2 regions of the Bacillus sp. KH172YL63 genome follow, and region 1 is predicted to be linked to the other one. Evidence: riboswitches for the same ligand, from Rfam matches in the RefSeq annotation. Region 1 holds a riboswitch; the other holds the start of a gene.
The links. Region 1 has a riboswitch for FMN ahead of KH172YL63_RS13680 (ECF transporter S component). Riboswitches for the same ligand answer to the same signal wherever they lie in the genome.
Positions count from the first base shown of each region.

Region 2: linked by a shared signal. The riboswitch ahead of ribD (bifunctional diaminohydroxyphosphoribosylaminopyrimidine deaminase/5-amino-6-(5-phosphoribosylamino)uracil reductase RibD) and the one ahead of KH172YL63_RS13680 (ECF transporter S component) in region 1 are both predicted to bind FMN.

Region 1 covers NZ_AP022842.1:2,670,162-2,680,192, forward strand. The annotation lists gene KH172YL63_RS13665 (RecQ family ATP-dependent DNA helicase) at 1-932, opposite strand, end outside; gene KH172YL63_RS13670 (YpbB family protein) at 910-1,974, opposite strand; gene KH172YL63_RS13675 (ferredoxin) at 2,198-2,446, shown strand; gene KH172YL63_RS13680 (ECF transporter S component) at 2,622-3,191, opposite strand; FMN riboswitch at 3,344-3,478, opposite strand; gene KH172YL63_RS13685 (LysM peptidoglycan-binding domain-containing protein) at 3,584-4,462, opposite strand; gene KH172YL63_RS13690 (hypothetical protein) at 4,714-5,922, opposite strand; gene sigX (RNA polymerase sigma factor SigX) at 5,894-6,448, opposite strand; gene KH172YL63_RS13700 (ATP-binding protein) at 6,702-8,468, opposite strand; gene KH172YL63_RS13705 (response regulator transcription factor) at 8,465-9,181, opposite strand; gene ccsB (c-type cytochrome biogenesis protein CcsB) at 9,302-10,031, opposite strand, start outside.
Region 2 covers NZ_AP022842.1:2,478,163-2,488,193, forward strand. The annotation lists gene ribH (6,7-dimethyl-8-ribityllumazine synthase) at 1-382, opposite strand, end outside; gene KH172YL63_RS12605 (bifunctional 3,4-dihydroxy-2-butanone-4-phosphate synthase/GTP cyclohydrolase II) at 395-1,588, opposite strand; gene ribE (riboflavin synthase) at 1,605-2,261, opposite strand; gene ribD (bifunctional diaminohydroxyphosphoribosylaminopyrimidine deaminase/5-amino-6-(5-phosphoribosylamino)uracil reductase RibD) at 2,277-3,362, opposite strand; FMN riboswitch at 3,536-3,679, opposite strand; gene KH172YL63_RS12620 (four-helix bundle copper-binding protein) at 3,880-4,209, opposite strand; gene KH172YL63_RS12625 (hypothetical protein) at 4,267-4,962, opposite strand; gene KH172YL63_RS12630 (patatin-like phospholipase family protein) at 5,091-5,963, opposite strand; gene KH172YL63_RS12635 (GNAT family N-acetyltransferase) at 6,166-6,462, opposite strand; gene KH172YL63_RS12640 (hypothetical protein) at 6,446-7,030, opposite strand; gene KH172YL63_RS12645 (ABC transporter permease) at 7,109-7,885, opposite strand; gene KH172YL63_RS12650 (ABC transporter ATP-binding protein) at 7,882-8,778, opposite strand; gene KH172YL63_RS12655 (PLD nuclease N-terminal domain-containing protein) at 8,780-8,989, opposite strand; gene KH172YL63_RS12660 (DUF4870 domain-containing protein) at 9,531-9,854, opposite strand.

The DNA.
Region 1 (10,031 bases):
GCTTCTATACTCGATGGGAAGTGATAGTGAATGACAAAACGGATGTCTTCTTTGTTCACACCCATTCCAAATGCAGAGGTGGCGCAAATCAGCTTCAGCTTACCTGATAAGAACTGCTGCTGTATCAATATCCTGTCCTCCTGCTCCATCCCCCCGTGATAGTATGCCACACCGGTTACGCCCTGTTCACCAATCCAACGTGCCACATCCTCAGCCATTCGCTTGCTCGAAAAGTAAATGATCCCAGGACCTCCCCATGTGTTGACGAGTTCAAGCAAGGCATTCATTTTTTCACTTGGTCCCCCCACCTTTTCAACGAACAATCCGATATTTCCACGATCGATCGAATAAACCATTTCAGCGGCATCGTCTATTCCCAATACACGGGAGATGTCTCTTCTCACTTCTTCCGTTGCTGTTGCAGTCAATGCCAGGGTGGTCGGATTCAAAAGCTTCTCCCTGAGTTCCCCAAGTTTTAAATAGTCCGGCCTGAAATCAGGTCCCCACTGGGAAATGCAATGGGCTTCGTCTATGACATACAAGGAAATGTCCAATGATTGTAACGCAGAAATCACCCCTGCATTCATAAGCATTTCAGGTGATATGTAAATGAACTTATAATGCTGCAACTGCTCGAGTGCAGCCCTTTTTTCCTTAAAAGGCAAAAAAGAGTTGAGTGCAATCACCCGCTTTTCTCCCATCACTTTCATCTGTTCTACTTGATCCTGCATAAGAGATAGCAATGGTGAAACGATCAGTACATGACCGTCCATCAAATATCCCGGCAACTGATAACACAGCGATTTCCCGGTTCCGGTAGGGAGCATGGCCACCGTGTCCCGATGGTTTAGGACCGACCGTATGATTTCTTCCTGACCTTCCCTGAAAGACGTGTAACCAAACCGTTTCTTAAGCTCCAGATGTAAATCCACTGCCCTCACCTGCCTTTGCAATTGCGACCCTTATCTGGAAATAAGATAATTGGGGTAGCTTATCTTTGATCGGTTTCAGCCTTCTCGTTTGCATATCATTCATTGCATGGATGACGTCATCATAATCCTGAGCTGTGATGAACGGGGAAATGCCAAAGTCTTTCTTGGTTAATGCAAGCTCAATGATATGATCTTCAATCGTATTGATTTTTAAGTTCCTGATCCTCGCAATTTCCTCAATGCTGTGGCCCCTTTTATACAAATCGTACGTCTTGCTTGTAGAAATTGTAAGATTTTGGGAATGTTCACGATTTACCCCCATTGAATATAATAAAGGGAATTTCGATGATTCCCTTGCTATTTCTGATAAAAGTCCATGTAATAAATTCAAAAAGCGGAACCGGTATTCTTCTCTATCCATCTTTAACATATCAGCGACCTGCCGTTCGGTCCATCCGAAATCATCGTATCCGGTCAACCGGAATACAAGGATGGAGGGATCGGTTGCCTGTGTTGTAAGAGAGCTATATAACTCATGATGTAATTCTGTTGTAAAGCGGTCGATATCAGGGTTAGCCTTCAATGCATGCTTTACCCATTCCTGGACCTGCCTGTTCCGCTGTACAGGAAAATACAACGTTTCCTTTTTCTTCGCATTCGAAAGCACCTGGACCAGCAGGCTCAATCTCAGCCAGAAAAGACGTGCTAGGTCGCCGTATTGCAGTCCATCCATCCTAGAGGGGAATGATTCACCATAGAAATGCTCCTTTACGAGCAAGGACCCCGCATCCAATACAGCCGCTTTTTCAGTTTCATCAAGCTTGATCAGCCTTGCACTTTCCAACTCCAGTATCTTCTGATTAAAATACGACCGTTTCAATTTGGGGAGCGAAAGGAAAAATGGCTGCAGTTTAAAAATGTGCGCGTCTTGAATCGATTGAGAGGATTTTTTTCCTTTCAAAATATGAAAAACAGCGTAAATCGATCTCTCTTCATTAATTTGTTTCAAACAATACAGAATCACATAATTAAGATAGGTCAATTTCCTGCTCCTGTCCTTGTAGGTTATTGTCAAATATTGTACCATGAATTCGCACCCAGACGATGTTTTGTTTTTCTTATTAAGGATAAAAATAAAAAGAGAGCACGTAACTATTGAAATGTCACCCAATCCTCTATAAAATAAACATTAAGTGATTTTTCACAAACTTACACTGTGTATAATGATGAATTATATAGAATTATTTACGTGGGAGGTTTTTTCTTTGCCAAAGTATACGATTGTCGACAAAGATACATGCATTGCATGTGGCGCATGCGGAGCTGCAGCTCCAGATATTTACGACTATGATGATGAAGGCATTGCGTTTGTAACATTAGATGATAACCAGGGAACGGTAGAAGTTCCTGACGTATTAGAAGATGATATGATCGATGCATTCGAAGGTTGCCCTACGGATTCCATTAAGATATCTGAAGAACCATTCGACGGAGATGCACTTAAGTTTGAATAGTAAGAGTGAGAACTGAGGGGAAAGATTCCCCTCAGTTTTTTTATGATTGTTTCAGTCTTATCACACCATTTACAACAGCCGCTTTATTTTACACCACTGTCCATATATCTTATTTCCTGGTCCAATACAGTAGAAAAACCCCTCAACATGTTGAGGGGTTCAGTATATAGTTTGATTATGCCGCTTTATTCAAGGCAGTTTGTTTAGATAACCATCCTTGAAGGCGAACGAATAATAGCGTGAATACGGTCGTGATCAGAATTCCCTTAAGGATATTAAATGGCACGATCCCGGTGATGATGATTTCTGATGGAAGTTCGAAATTCATAAAATATTTATAAGCGGGAAGGAATACGAAGTAATTCAAAATTCCCATGCTTATACTCATGACCACAGTTCCTGTAATCAGTCCGATCAACAAACCTTTTTTTGATTGAAAACGTGTGTAAACATAGTAGGTCGGCAGAATCAATAGGATTCCAGCCATGAAGTTTGCTGCATGACCGATCGGAACGCCTGTATCGCTTCCTGTCAGTACATAATCGATTACATTTTTAAATAATTCCACCAAAATCCCGGCAACGGGTCCTAATGTAATGGTTGCAATCAAAGCAGGAACATCACTGAAGTCTACCATTAAGAATTTTGGAAATGGCGGTATTGGGAAGTTGAATAACATTAACACATACGAGATGGCACTTAACATACCGATTGTAACAAACATGCGCGTATTCATTTTTTTCATCTGTCTCTCTCCCTTTGGAGATTCATCTCAAATCGAAGATGGTCAAACCAAGGTAGCATTAAAAAACTCCTAGATCAAAAGCATCTAAGAGAGTGAAAGGCATACCCTAATAAACGTTTAGCTTCCCATTTTCTAAACGTTGTGGCACAGACCTTCATCTTCTCCCATCCAGACTATACTGTCGGCTTTGGAATCGCACCAAATCCTGCCCCTAAAGGCTCGCGGGCTTAGAAACAAATCGTTTCATCACCGCCGGTAGGGAATTTCACCCTGCCCCGAAGACGAATCTTTATTTTTTTATACACCCCTATTATACATAATGATAAGGAATATGTGAAGAAAAAAAGCTCGAATTCAAAATACATCCCCTGTGACACTTTTGTTTTCAAGCACTAACGTACCTTCAGCACCTGTTTTGGATAAATGGCTGCATGTGCATCGAGGTTGTTTACAGCCACGAGTTCATTTACCTCCATCCCTAGGGACAAAGAAATAGAAAACAATGTATCACCGGACTTCACCACATATGTATTCTCTTTTGATCCCGGGATGACGAGCTTCTGACCGATGCTGATTTGCGTATCAATCAACCCATTTGCCGCTTTCAGCTTATCTACCGAACAATTGTATCTTTGTGAAATCGCCCAAAGCGTATCGCCTTTACTCACCACATGATTCCCGGCCGTCTCCATGACTGCAGCCGAGGCGGTGACATCCACTGTCTGATAAGGGTCCATTTCATTCGCAAATACCAGTTCCCCGACTTCCCCGTGGCCGAAAACCCGAAACGGATCTACCGCATAATCTTTATCAATGGTCCATTCACCCCTGTGAACTTCAAAGTGAAGATGGGCACCCGTTGACCTGCCTGTATTTCCAAGCGTGCCAAGCTGCTGGCCTTGCAACACTTCTTGACCTTCATCTGCCATCCTACTTTCCAGGTGGGCATAAACAGTTTCATAACCATTGTTGTGCCGCACAAATACAACATGACCATAAGTTTCTGAAAGATACGACTTCATGACAATTCCTTTATCTACCGCAAATACCGGGGAACCTACCTCCCCCCCGATATCGATTCCTTTATGTGTGCCAGATCTGCTTCCAAAATAATCAGTAATATAGCCATCCACCGGGAACGTCCATGAGACTGTCTCCTTCTTGACCAAATCCACCTTTGCGGTTGCAGTTCCCCGGGGCAGAAACAACCCTCCCAAAACCATTACCAGGAGGACGATACAAAAAGGTCTCTTCATCTCATCCATCATCATCTCTTTCCTCCTTACTATCAATGGGCTTATGATGTGCACCGCACCCCATCACATGCTCCTCCCTACATTCAGAAGGGTGATTATCACAATGAGATAATTTTCCTTTCAGTAGTTTGGCTAATTTTAAGATAAATATACCTGTTCTTCCCTATTTATTTAAAAAGGAGAGGTCGGGCGGAATCGCGGGGGCTGTGCTTTCCATACAAAAAAGCCCAGAAACGGATTCATTCAGTTTCTGGGCTTTAAGTATGTCAGTTGACGATCATCTTTTTATTGGGGCTGATTGGGGTTTCAACGGGTTCATTGAAAAGAAATCCGTTCCAGCTTTCCTGCCTGATATTTTCAAATCGTACTTTCTCGATGCCAAAACCTCTCAATGTAAGTAGCATCCCTTCGATCATCTCAAGGCCGGCTGTTTCACCCAATGCATCCAGGTCCAATTCATCTTGAAAGCGGATAGCGATCACGTCATCAGACTCTTCCACGCTGATTTCAACATGATGGGGAATGACGCTTTGAAACAAGTCTGAGTCGGGATCCTTCATCGCTTGAATGGAATCCTTTACACTTTCCCGCTCAATATTATCTGTCACGAGAAAGCGGTCTTTGTCATTTGGAGAATACATATAGTATGCCGAGTGGGTTTCATCTTTCAAGTCTATATCCTTCAATTCCCCCATGGTACTGAATTGGGGAACAGAACCATCCTCCGTCTGAAGCATGATCTCATTCATCCCCTTATGTTGGAAAGAATACAACAGGGAATAATAAAAGGCATATTCCATTGCGCTGCTGCCGCTGTATGGGTGGTCAGCAGCCAACCGGTACATGACCGTCTTGTCTTTCAAGCTGAATTCTCCTTTCAAGGGGAGGAAATCCTCAAGCCCCCAATCGGTTTCTGGCAACTTTCCGGCGATCTGCTCATGCCTCGTCAACCAATCACCCCCTGATTCGTGATCTATGACTGATATCGGGACAGGAACTGCATCCTTGGATACGAGACCGAATGTATAAAAGTGATTCCCTTTTAAATCTTCTTCATAAAGGGACAACCGTTCCCGCCCGGACACTTCAGGCGAGATTTCAGTGCTCTCTTCTGCATCATAGCTTTCCATTAACGACATGTTTTGCTTTGGCGCCTCTTCCTTTTCAGAAAGCTGTTCTTCTTCGACTTTTTTATTTTCTCCACTGCTGCCAGCCGAATCGGATGTACTCATTTCTGCATTTTCCATGCTTTTTTCATCCATTTGACCAATCAACGCAGGCGCCAGCAATACGAGGATGAAAAGGGCTGCAAGTGCAGCTATGGCCGGCACGAACCTCTTTGTCAAAGCAGGTCTCTTCTTACTTTGTCGTTCTAATTGTGCATATATCGTCCGTGGATCTCGTTCATCCTTTATATGAGGGAGCTTTTTGACGAGTTCTTCGATATCACGATCTTTCCATTCTGACTTTTTCAATGTCTCTTCCCTCCTTTGGGAGCCGCTCATTCATTTCAAGCCTTAACCATTTGATGGCTCTGTGCTGGGTCGTTTTCACTTTACTTTCAGACCAGCCGAGGACCTCGCTTGTTTCAATGATTGAGAGTTCTTGCAAGTATCTCATGATGATCACCATTCTATAGTCTGTCGAACAGCGCTTCAGACAGTCGTATAGCACTCTTATTTCTTCATTCGCCATGGCGATTTCTTCCGGAAGCGCTTCATCATCCCTTACAGCATGACGGCTCCAATCGAATTTATCCAACACGCGATTTTTCCATTTTTTCTGCTTTCTGAAATGATCAATGGCTACATTTTTCGCAATGGAAAAAAGCCAAGTCTTTTCGGTGCTTTTCCCTTGAAAGTTCGCATGGGACTTCAGCACCCTGATATACACTTCCTGGACAAGATCCTCCGCCAACTGCTTATTCTGCACCATATAGACCAAAAATTGATAAACATCCTGGTGATAGTCGGCATATAATTTTTCAAAAACGGAGTCCATCTGATTCCCTCCCCGTCAAATGATTAGTCGTAAGTTTATGTAAAAATGTTACACACTATCAATATAGTATTTTCAGGAAGAAAAAGAAAGAGCGAGATTGGGTATCCCCTGTCAAGCATAGGGAAGGACATGTAGAAAAACCAACAAGAGGACCCCCTTGTTGGTTTTTTCAACAGCGTTTGCACCGTTTAAAGAATGTTTCCCATGTAACAAGAAAAATCGTCAAGTTTCTGTGTAGATCCTCGATTCTTAGCTAATTAGGAAGAAAGAAAGTGAAGGTTGTCCCTTGGTTCACCTTACTTTGGACGTGAAGATGACCTTTATGGGATTCTATAATATTCTTCGCAATTGCCAGGCCGAGGCCCGTACCGGATTTCCCTCTCGTTCTCGCTTTATCCGCTTTATAAAACCTCTCGAAGACAAACGGTAAGTCGTCTTCAGGTATTCCTGATCCGGTATCTTTTACATGGAAGAGATAGCCGCCCTTACTTTCGGTCAACACCACGGTCACTTCGCCGCCTTCAGGCGTATGCCGGAGTGCGTTATCTATCAGATTGGTCAATACTTGTTCAATCCGGTCGGGATCCATTACACTTTCCTGCTTGATGTTCACATCACTCTCAAAGGAAATTGATACCTTCTTCTCCTTTGCAAGGCCAATGAACTTAGTCGTTACCCTTTCGGTGAAAGGCATGACTCTGATCACATCTTTATTCAATGTGATATGACCCGCTTCCATTCGGGCAAGATCAAGCAGGTCATTCACCAATCTGCCCATCCGTAACGATTCATCATATATGATGCGGGCGATTTCCTTCTTTTCCTCTTCGGAACCGGCGATGTCATCCACAATCGCTTCACTGTATCCCTGCAACATCGAAATCGGGGTCCGTAATTCATGGGAAACATTGGCAATAAAGTCCTTCCGGAGCTTGTCCAACCTTCTCTCCTCCGTCATATCGCGGACGACGGCAACTGCACCCCTTATCGTGTTGTTGTTGTAGAGCGGACTGACGATGACGACGTAGGATCGACCTTGGAGACTTAATTCATCGGTTTGTTCCATTTCGGTGACGACGACGCTTTGCAATAATTCTTTCACCGTCGTCGGAATCGCTCCTTCGCTGTCTTCGCTCTGCTCATAATACCACTGTTGCAGGAACCGGTCTGCCGGTGGATTCGTGATCAGGATGGTGCCGTCCCGATTAAAGGTAATGACGCCATCAGCCATACTGCTCAGGATGGAGGAAAGCTGCTCTTTTTCCTGACTTAATGCGTTGATATGAAATTTCAACTGTCTGCCCATCTGATTGAAACCGGTTGCCAGTTCACCGATTTCATCCTTCGTTAAAATCGGTACTTTTGTATCAAACTTTCCTTTTGCGACTTCAAAGGCTGCCTCTCTCATTTTACGGAGAGGGGCCGTGATCCTTGTTGAAAGGAAGAAGGCAAAAATAGTCGTCAAAATGATAGCTATCCCTGCTGCGAGCAAAATTAACTTTGTCGTCTGCCGGGTCGTATCTTTAATGACGCCCAGTGATTGATACAAATACACCGCACCGTCTTCATTGTTGATGCGGAGGGGCGTCCCGACAATCATCACATTTTCATAACGATTCGCAGTCATATCAGATGATAATTCAATTTCTTTCTTCACAGTGTTTTTTTTCTTTTTGACCGCCTGCAGACTGTTGTCTTCTGAAATATACTGATGGATTTTCTGCTGAAACTCGGAAGAATCATGGGAATATAATGATTCATTTTGATTCAGTGTAATGATGATATTGACAGGTTCATCAATGATTTCTTTCCCAAGCTCCAAGCCAAGATCCAGGTCATTATGGTTCTCAATGACCCTCGCCACCTTCTCTGCCGTATTGGTCAATTCCTTTTCAACGACGTCGACATGGTAATTCTGAAAGAACTCCAGGAGAAGAATCGTGAGGATGAATAGAACGAAGGAAACCAACAGAAGGATGGTCACCCATAGCTTTCCGACTACGCTTCTCCAAAGCCTCATTCATTCGTTACCTCGAATTTATACCCGACTCCCCAGACCGTGACGATCATTTTCGCAGCCATTTCAGATACTTTATTCAACTTTTCTCTCAGCCTTTTCACATGGGTATCCACTGTTCGGAGATCACCAAAAAATTCGTAATGCCACACTTCCTTGAGCAGATGCTCCCGGTCGAATACTTTATCAGGGGCCTTTGCAAGGAAGTAAAGGAGCTCGTATTCTTTCGGTGTCAAGTTGACGTCGATTCCATCTGCAGAAACACGATGGGCATCATTATCAATCGTTAGATGCGGATAGACAATCAAGTCCTTCGCTTTTGTATCGGCCTGAATGAAATTGGATTTCGCCGAGCGCCTTAATAAGGCTTTCACTCTCAGCACGACCTCCCGTGGAGAGAAAGGCTTCACGATGTAGTCATCTGTCCCTACTTCGAATCCCTGTACCCTGTTCACTTCTTCACCTTTTGCAGTAAGCATGATGACAGGTGTCGCCTTGCTTTCACGAAGATATTTACACACTTCGATACCGTCCATTCCAGGCATCATGATATCAAGCAGGATGCAATCGTAATCATGTTCAAGTGCCATTTCCAACGCTTGCTCTCCATTTTCGGCTTCATCAATTTCATAATTTTCTCTTTCAAGATACATCTTCAGCAATCTGCGGATGCGATCTTCATCATCTACTACTAAAATACGAATGTTTTCCTCCATGGGAAGGTCCCCCTTTTGTCTAATTAATCCATTCTATCCTATATATTATATGAAAAAAGAAGCTGACTCAAAGAGAATATCATTCTCCAAGTGCCAGCTCCCCCATTCTTTTAAGAATGTTTAAGCGTATGAATGCAATCCTGCAATGATGAGATTGACTGCCACCAGATTGAATAATATGATGGCTACACCAATGACAGCCAACCATGCGGATTTCTCACCGTGCCAACCTTTTGAAAGGCGAAGGTGCAAGAACGCCGCATAAAACAAGAACGTGATCAATGCCCAAACCTCTTTTGGATCCCAGCCCCAGAAGCGGGTCCAGGCAATCTGTGCCCAAATCATGGCAAAGATCAGTCCGCCAAGGGTGAACACCGGAAAGCCGATCAACACAGAGCGGTAGCCGATCTCGTCCATCAGATCCAGATTCACATTTTTCACCAGCGGCTGGATTTTCGCAGCGATGCGCTTTCTGAAAAGCAAGCGAAGAATGAGGTAAATGCCGGTACCTACCATGAGCGACCACAGCACGGTATTCAACTTCTTCGCATTGATCAGAGCAGGCATTTCAACAAGAGGCTCCATTACACCTTCTGTCAATAACTGCCCTTCATTCGGACCGACGATCGCCGGAAGCGTATACTCAGAGACAGCCTCTTCCCCTTGCTGATTCACATATTGAAAGTTTGCTTCGTAACCCGAAAGTGTATAAGCAGTTGAAGCAACGACGAACCCCAATACAACAATCATCGAATACATAACTGTCTCAAGCCAGAAGGATTGTTTGCTTCCTTTTGTATGCTGAACGGATTTCAGTAAGTAAATCAATCCTGCAACAAAGCTGATGGAA
Region 2 (10,031 bases), 190 kb from region 1:
TTTCAATCGCCTGTTCGATGGTATCCGTTGTCAAGACTCCGAAGATGACAGGGATGTCTTCCTGCATCCCGAGGTTGGCTACGCCCTTGGCAACCTCACCGCTGACATATTCAAAGTGAGCTGTCGCACCACGGATGACCGTCCCCAGTGTGATCACTGCATCATATTTCCCGGAGCGGGCAAGCTTCTTGGCGATCATCGGAATTTCAAATGCACCAGGCACCCATGTGACCGACACGTCTCCTTCATCCACGCCGTGTCGCTTCAAAGCATCTTCCGCACCGCCGAGCAGCTTTGATGTGATGAATTCATTGAAGCGTGATACGACGATTGCTACCCGTAATCCTGAACCTACTAAATTGCCTTCATAAATTGTTTTCATTTTCTTCTCCTCCTAAAATTTAAGTATGTGACCCAATTTCGTGTGTTTTGTTCTTAAGTATTTTTCATTTTCAAATTTCGACGGAAGCTGGATCGGTACCCGGTCTACAATTTCTAAACCGTATCCGCTGATGCCCGCGATCTTCCTTGGATTGTTCGTAAGTAGACGCATCTTACTGACACCCAGATCGCTCAGTATCTGGGCCCCTATTCCGTACTCCCTTAAATCATCACCGAAGCCGAGCTTTTCATTCGCCTCCACTGTGTCATACCCCTGCTCCTGGAGCTTGTAGGCCTTCAGTTTGTTGATGAGACCGATCCCGCGGCCTTCCTGCCTCATATATAGCAGGATTCCTTTCCCTTCCTCTTCAATCTGGGCAAGAGCAGTGGCGAGCTGCGGTCCACAGTCACAGCGATTTGAGCCGAACACATCCCCAGTCAGACATTCGGAATGGACCCGGACAAGCACTTCTTCTCCCTCAGACAAGTCACCCTTCACAAGGGCGATATGCTCTTTGCCGGTTAAATCCTCTGTATATGCGACCGCTTTAAAGTGACCGAATTCAGTCGGAAGCTCAATCTCCACTTCCCTTGTGACGAGTTTCTCTTTCTTCCTTCTGTACCTGATAAGGTCTTCAATAGAAATGAGTTTCAAATCCCACTTTTCAGCAAGTTTCATCAGCTCAGGAACCCTTGCCATCGTGCCGTCCTCGTTCATGATTTCACAAATCACACCTGCAGGCTCTGCACCTGAGAGAACCGCCAAATCGATGGCAGCTTCTGTATGTCCTGCCCTTTTTAATACCCCGCCTTTTTTGGCCACAAGGGGAAATACATGCCCTGGCCGTTTGAAATCCTCTGGTATAGATGCGGGATTCAACAATTCCGTGATCGTGGCAGCACGCTCAAATGCACTGATCCCGGTCGTTGCCGATTTGTGGTCGACAGAAATGGTGAAGGCCGTCCCGTGTGGATCGGTATTTGACATGGTCATCGGGGAAAGTTTTAACCTTTGGGCGAGATCCTCTGTAATAGGCGCGCAAATCAATCCCCTTCCCTCTTTCGCCATGAAATTGATGACCTCCGGAGTCGCTCTGTCTGCAAGGGCGATAAAATCTCCCTCGTTTTCACGATTTTCATCATCCACGACGATAACAACTTTCCCGGCCTGTAAATCTTCCAGTGCTTCTTCGATTTTATTGAACATAGGGAAACCCCTCCTCTTAGTCAGCGAAACCGTTTTGAGATAAAAAATCATAGCTGATGCTGTTTGACGCACGTTTAGATTCCTCTTTCGCCTCGTAGAAACGATGAAAATATTTAGCCATGACGTCACATTCTATATTGACGGCATCACCTATTTTCTTCCGGCCGAGCACAGTGTCCCCCCTCGTTTGGGGGATCAGTGAAATCGTGATCCGGTCAGGTTTGACCCCAAATACGGTCAATGACGTTCCATCAATGGCGACAGATCCTTTCATGATAAACAGATGACTTTGATTTTCAGGTATTGAAATATCCATATACCATGCATTTTCAACTTCCTGTATACCCAGAATCGTACCGATTCCATCAACATGGCCATTGACAAAATGCCCACCAAAACGTCCGTCTGCAGCCATCGCCCGTTCAAGATTCACTTTTGAACCCCTCGCCAGGTTCCGGAGTGTTGTCCCCTCGAACGTTTCAGGCATCACGTCCACATTGAATTGAGTGTTAGTGAATGATGTAACGGTTAAACAAACCCCGTTCACACTGATACTATCGCCAATATGGACATCTTCGAGGATTTTACTGGCTGCAATCGTCAGCTGCATGGAGGAAGATGATTTCTTCATATGTTGGATCGAACCTATTTCTTCAATGATTCCTGTAAACATCCTTTTCATCCTCACTTAACTTTTTGGTATTGCGACAATTTTCATATCATCTCCTACTCGTTCAAAGGCTTTAATGTCCATTTCCAGTCCTTCTGCCATCGTAGGAAACCCTTTGCCTCCAAAGCTCGCAGGTGCAGATCTTCCTCCAACAAGTTTTGGTGACATGTACACAATCAATTCCTGAAAAGCCCTTGATTCCAAAAAGCTCGAATGAACGGTCGCTCCTCCCTCTACATAGAGAGACATGATCTTTCTGTCACCTAATTCTTTCAACAAATTAGGGATTTGGATCCTTTCGGTTGGAAGGGAGAGAATTTCACAGCCCCGTTCTGCATATGGCCGTTTCTCTTCTTCCTTCACAGAATTGCCGGTAATGATAAGGGTGGTGCTTTCTAAATCCTCCACGACATGAGAGTGGAGAGGTGTGCGTAAAAATGTGTCTAAAATGATTCGAATGGGGTTTTTTCCACCTTGGGGCAAACGGGTGGTAAGGTGTGGGTTATCTTGAATGACCGTATTGACTCCTACTAATATCGCGTCATGCCGGTGACGATCATAGTGGACATCTGTTCGTGACGTTTCTGAAGTGATCCATTTACTGTCTCCAGAAGAGGAAGCTGTTTTACCGTCTAAAGTGACTGCTGTCTTCAGCGTGACATAAGGTGTTCCTGATTGGATAAAATGAAAAAAATGTTTATTGAGGGCAAGCGCCTCTTCTTCCATTTCACCTACAATCACCTCGATGCCGGCTTCACGTAGCTGCCTGATCCCCTGGCCACTGACCAGTGGATTGGGATCGGTACTTGCTATATGGACCCGCTTCACTCCACTGGAAATCAGGAGCGATGAACATGGTGGCGTTTTCCCGTAATGGGAGCATGGTTCAAGCGTGACATACACGTCGCTTCCCTTCGCTTTTTCCCCTGCAGCTCTGATTGCATGAACTTCTGCGTGACCTTCACCAGCTTTGAGATGTGCGCCCATCCCGACAATTTCCCCATTTTTCACAACAACCGCTCCTACTGCGGGGTTTGGTGATGTTTGACCTATGGTAGACTCGGCCAAGGTGAGTGCAAGCTTCATATAGTGGGAATGATTCAATATTCGGACTCCTTTCCTCTTAATGAGTGGTTCAATATACGAAAAAACCCCAAGTAACGTTTCTACTTGGGGAAGTTGGCATGACTAAATAGAGTATTCTTGATGCGCGTTTTAAAAATACAGGATCTTCCACTAGAAAAAAATGGACTCCTAACGTGCCAAAAAGAATACTGCCGTTCCTTCTCCCATCCAGACTTTCACTGTCGGCTTTGGAGTTTCACCAAATCCACCGTCTAACGCATATTAGACGGGTCACGGACTAAGAGCATGCGCTCATCACCGCCGGTAGGGAATTTCACCCTGCCCCGAAGGAAACCTATTCGATTATTGTTATTCTATCATAGTTTTTTGAAAGATAGCATGTTCTTTGCTCCAAAATTTGCGATATTTTTTGATTTTTCCTACAAAAGGAGGAGTTTTCAGCTAATACCAACCAATATACGGTTTCCAATAGGGAAAAAGGATGCATCTAATTACGGAAGCACCCTTTTTTTCATTAAGATTATATAAAAATACATCATCCCCGTGAGGCAATGAGCTGCCTGCATTCTTCTGCACAGTCAAAGCAAGCACTGGCACAATCCATGCAGTGCTGATGATCATGGGTATTGCACTCTGCAGCGCATGCTTCGCAGATTTCAGCGCAAAGGGTGACCATCTGTTTCACAAATTTGCTGCTGCGCTGCATGGCGCTTAGCGTCATTGAACAAATTTCCCCGCATTCCCTGTCAAGCTCAATACAGGCCATCATCGGTTTTTCCTCTTTGAGACATGCATGAAAACAGACATTGCACGCTTCCATGCAGCGTTGCAGTGCAGCGATGCATGATTTGTATTCAGCGTTCATCCTTTCACCTCCATGAACTTCCTTCCTTATCTTGCCCAATAGAGGCAAAAAGATGAGTTATGTGGTCAGGAAATAATCGCTGTCTACATACCATAGGAAAATCAAGAGCCAGTCTATCCCCTCATCGTAGCACTCATAGTAGGTCACATAGCTGTGATGAGAATCAAACAGGCGCTGTACACTTTGAGGCAGAAACCCCTTTTGAAGAGATAAATAATTTTTCTGATTAAAATTCAATATCCACCTTTTATTCCCTTTATAAATCAGAATAGTATCTCCAGCCTCGCTCCGCCACTCAATCGCAGTAGAGCTTTGATATTTCAGGCGAAAGGTCACCTTCGATTCTTCCAGATCCACCTGTATGGCCCTGCTCCATTTGGCAAATGACAAGGTTCTCTTATTCTTCCTGTGAAGCACGTATTGCTTCGGGCTGTTCAGTAAGGAAATACGTTGAATATAGTATTCAGACCACCCGTCGGTCTTCATATAATGGAATCCTTCCTTTGTAGCCACCCCTACAAGGGCATGCTTCGACGGAGGAAATTCCTCATAATACATACGGTTGGCTTTTTTCAGTTCTTTCCTGATGGTATGACTGAGGTACAAATTTGAAATGGCCGGTATGAATATGAGCAGCGGGAAGTAATAAAGCTGCCGCATGACCAGAGTCATCCCTACACCGATGAGAAAGTACATGACGCTTCTGAAAAGCAGGGTATATTGTTCATTTTTATAAATGTGATAGAGGTTCATGAAACGCTCGTCCTTTCCAGGAATCACTATCATATGTATGTGATTCCCTGAAAAAAAGACCATTTTCATAAGAGACTGTATGCTTATCCGGGATATTGAAGGAGGTTCTCATGTCGTACCGTCACGTTTCAGCTATGGACCATCGACTTTTTACTCCAATTTAAAATTTCGTTCATTTTTGCTTCTGCATCACGATAGCCCTGCCAGTACAACTCATCCAATTTTTGAGGGTTTCTTTCAATCCTGCCCACCTTGAGGGGCGTTTGCGGCTGGATAATGATCACATCACCGTTTCTTTCTTTTTCTTCTAATTCATCGATCGTCTGATTGTATTTTATATACCGGTTCATCATCGTTTTTTGAAGTTCAGGAAATTGCGGATACTTCCTGTTCAGTAAAAAGGAAAATTTTGAAGGCTTTTTATAGTAACCTCTGTTTCTTGTAAGGATGACTACGTTCTTCCCATAACCGTCCTGCTCTGCTTTACCGACCGGGATCGGGTCGCTTATTCCGCCATCCAGGAGGTGACGGGAAGCAAACTCGACTACCGGTGCGACAAATGGCAGAGAGCTTGAAGCCCGGATGATCGTGAGTAAATCTTCACCGTAATCACTTCTTGCATAATATACAGGTTGTCCTGTCTCACAATCCGTTACCCCAACGACGAATTCAGTTGAATTGGTATGAAAAGCTTGGTAATCATAGGGAACGAGCTTATTGGGAATTTCATCAAACACATAATCCATCCCAAATAACTCTCCCGTTTTCCAATAATTACGCCAAGACAAGTATTTAGGATCCCTGATGAAATCGACATTCACCTTTTTATTGCGTCCGTGCTGCTTGGACAAATATGAAGCCGCATTGCACGCTCCTGCAGATACACCAATCACGTAAGGAAATTCAACCCCCTTTTCAAGGAAGTATTCAAGAGCACCAGCCGTGTAGATCCCTCTCATGCCTCCCCCTTCAAGGACAAGGCCTGTTTCTTCGATGATCATCGTCATCCTCCTTTTCTTCGTCAGGTAATGATTTGATTCTCTGACTCTTCCATTCCCGTCTGGTTGATATGTATCCCCGCGACCAGGGATTCCTCTTCAAACCCAGCCATTCTCTATATTTTCCCATAAACAAAAGCTTATGGATAACGATTTGCTTCTTATGTCATCCTAATTAATCGTTATTCAGACATTTCCTCTCACTTCAATCAGCCTCTAACGGAATCAACCTCGCTCCACAGATCCGTTCATAAAATTCGATCGGGCCCGCTTCTTTGATCACGGCATGATGTTGACCCGACATCTTCATCTCGTGGAGCGCAGCATACAGAAGGGCTTTTCCGATACCCCGATGACGGCCGGTCATCAAGACTCCCATAGGGCCTACACTCCCTTTTTGATCAAGATAAACATCATATGCACAGAAACCGATCCATTTCCCATCCTCCACTGCGACAAGGATGGGGAGCTGATTTCCCTCTTGTTTAAAGGCTTGCACCATCGTTAGGTACCAAGCACTCTTTCATCCATGATAGAAAGGGTCCCTGCTCGCTTTTTAGAACTCGGACGATCAGGACATCGCTTGCAGCTTCGACCGTCCAATCACATTTGTGTAAATCCACCGTTAAATCTCTTGGCATCGTGACAGACCTGAGAATCCTTTCATGAGGGATCCCTTTTAATTTCTCCCTTAATTGAACGGAATTGCCGAGGTGTTGATAAAAGGCTTTGATGATATGTCCTTCATTTAAGAAAATTTGATTATATCGTCCCATTATGCTTAATGAAGTATCCCAAATCTCACCGGAAATCTTGGATAGCGGCAGAGAGAATGGCATCCTTGTCTGCTTTTCAGCATGCTCGGGAGACATATCTGCTGCTACCTTTTCTATTTGTTTCATATGGGGTTCGGTCATCTCCAACATTTCTTTCAGTACACCATCGTTTACCAAGATGGCTCCAAGGAACAAGTCCATGCTTTCAATACAGTCATGCCGGTGCTGCTTCGAACACACCTCAGCATGGCGGATCAACTTGATTACCTTTTCAGTGTAATGAGGTTCATTCATACAGCAGCCTCCTTCTAAAACCAATATTCGACAGAAACAATAAAAAACCCTCTGATATTACAAATCAGAGGGGCGGGTTTAGCTCAAGTCACTTTGTTTAAAGATAATCGGGGTGATCACCAGAAGTATTGCGCAAAGGAAAACGGTCATCGTGACGGCCATCAAATGCTCTGGCATCCAGTCCCCTACAAGGATTAGTTCAGTAACATAACCCGAGAGCCTGCCGGGAGACCACTTCATAATCTGGGTGAAGGTACCGGAAATGAAGGTGATAAATAAAGAAAGTCCTATTGTATAGAACCCAGCCGCCCCGGGCGACTTTACCATTCCGCTGAAAAACACCGTCACAGTTACGACGAAGGAAAGCCAAACCCCATTCACGAGATACGCTTGCATGAGAGAGCTGATGTCGATCCTGCCAAATAATAGATGAATATAATACCAGCTTGCCAACATCCCAATTGTATAGGATAACCATACGAGGACGGAAGCGGCCATCCATTTACTATAGATGAACGCCCGGTAAGGAACAGGTTTGACAAGGACCATCACGGCACTTCCACTCTTCCGTTCTCCAGCGAGAATGCCCATGGATGCCAATATGATGACAAGCACGCCTATTGTATTGAATTGGCCGATCGCAGACAATAAGACCTCACCTGCCGAGGGGGTCGGTATATTGATGATGGCCCCCTCCGGAAGATCACCTACTGCATCCAGAATGTCCGGCAGATAGTAAGCTGTTACGGGCTCCATCAACCCGAACAGAAGAAACACAAGCGGCATCCAAATCAATTTATATTGACGGGAGAGCTCAAGCATTTCCTTTTTGAATAACACCCGAACTGTCTTCATTTTTTGATCACCTCCATGAACAATTCTTCGAGACTCCCCTCACAGCTTTCCACTTTCGTTACATTCCATTGATGTTTTGTAATCATGGAGAATACATTCAGTCTGTCACGGGCAGGATCACTTACTTCGATGGTCAATTGATTCCCATTTGACTTAACACTCCGGATCCATTCTTGATTTACAAAGAAATGCTCAACACTTTGTGCTCCCTCGGGGAAATAAAGATTGAGCTTCGGCGCCTGATGCCTTCTTTTCACCTCATTGATCGGTCCCTGCTCGATCAATGACCCTTCATGCAAAAACAGGACATCATCACAGGTTTGCTCTGCATCATTAAGGATATGGGTAGAAAACAAGATTGTCGTTTCCTGTTTCAACTTCTCCAGCAGTTCCAACACTTCTCTTCTTCCAAAGGGGTCCAGGGCAGACAGCGGTTCGTCCAGGATCAATAACTGTGGTCGGTGGATCAGCGCCTGAGCAATGCCAAGACGCTGCTTCATCCCACCTGAATACTGTCCGATCCTTCTATTTCGCCCTTCTTCCAGCCCAACGTCACGGATCAGTCCCTCAGCACGGTTTCGGACTTCACTTTTCGTCATCCCCGCAATCTCCCCTGAAAAGATCAAATATTCCATCCCGGTCATCCAGTCATAAAATGTTGGATATTGGGGCAGGTACCCAATGATTTCACGTATGTCGGAAATGGTTGCCTCCGTTGTGACTCTGCCCCCCGTAGGAGTCACGAGTCCCGCCAACATATTCAGTGTAGTGGTTTTCCCGGCACCGTTCGGACCGAGCAGTGCCGTGCAGCGATTACGTCTTAATTCAAATGAAACATTTTTAACCGCCACTTTGTTTTTATATCTCTTCTCTAAACCTTTTACTTCTATCATGCTATTGCCTCCGACCAAAGATGAAATATAAGACAGGGCCGATGATATTGACGAACACGATGATGAATACCCAAAGCCATTTTGGACCATTTGTTGCCCTGACCCTGATGACGTCTGTTAAGGCGATCACCATTAAAATGAGTTGGACGAGGATGATTGGCGCAATGAGTGCCCAATTGATTGATTCTAAAACATGTTGTATTTCATTCATTTTCCATTCCTCCCCTTTTGCTTGATAAAAATAGGCTCTTTTCGCATAGATTGTTGCTATTATTAGACGTTAATGTGAGCATCTTCGGTGATTTCAGACTGTGGAATAAAGAATGCCATAGCAATAAATCAAAGGCAATGCACTTGAATTAGGATTATCACTATTTTTAGATGATAAATAAGCATTTAACCCAGTAAATTTATGGTTTTTATCCTCGATGGTTGATTGGAGCGGAAGATGCTCGACTCCTGCGGGAACCGCTGGACAGGTGAGACCCCGCAGGACGAAGTCCGAGGAGGCTCACCGCCAGCCCCGCGGAAAGCGAGCATCTGGAGCGGAAATCAACCGCACCTCGCTTGTCTAATAGCCACAATGTTTACGAAAACAGCTTAAAAATAAGACGCAGTGCGTTGAATTTCGTTCATTTTTTTTGCCATCTTATTTTCACCTCCCGGGTATCACGGGGATGAAAGCAAAAAAATCCGAACTTGCCCGGCCTTTTTAAAAGAAGGCGAACACGTCCGGATTTTCATGAAGCAAGTTATTTAATTAACCGAAAGATTGTCGGGATGTTGTAATACTCCCCTTCGTACGCTTTGATGGCACCGAGTATTGTAAAGACCAGTGCAAGTGCACCGACCACCGGCGCCAATATGAACCCTACAAGCACAACCATCAAAATCGAACTTACGAATCCGTACACACCATATGAGATAAGAAAATTAAAATACTCTTTCCCATGGAAGTCTATGAAATCTGATTCATCCTTCTTGATGAGCCAGATGACCAATGGCCCGATGAATACAGTGAAGAAGCTCAATATATAAATTAGTGCTGCCATCATTCTTTCGTCTTTTGTAGGCATTAGATTCCCTCCCTTAATCTATCTAACAGGCATTCAATTGCGGCCTCCTTTATACTTACGCGCGAAGCGAAAATAAGTTTCATCCACATATAGTTTTTCTTCAAATCTTTTTCTCATTGTTTGGGACATCCTTCATGAAACCTGGGGGAATGGAATATAAGTTTAAAAAGGGCTGTC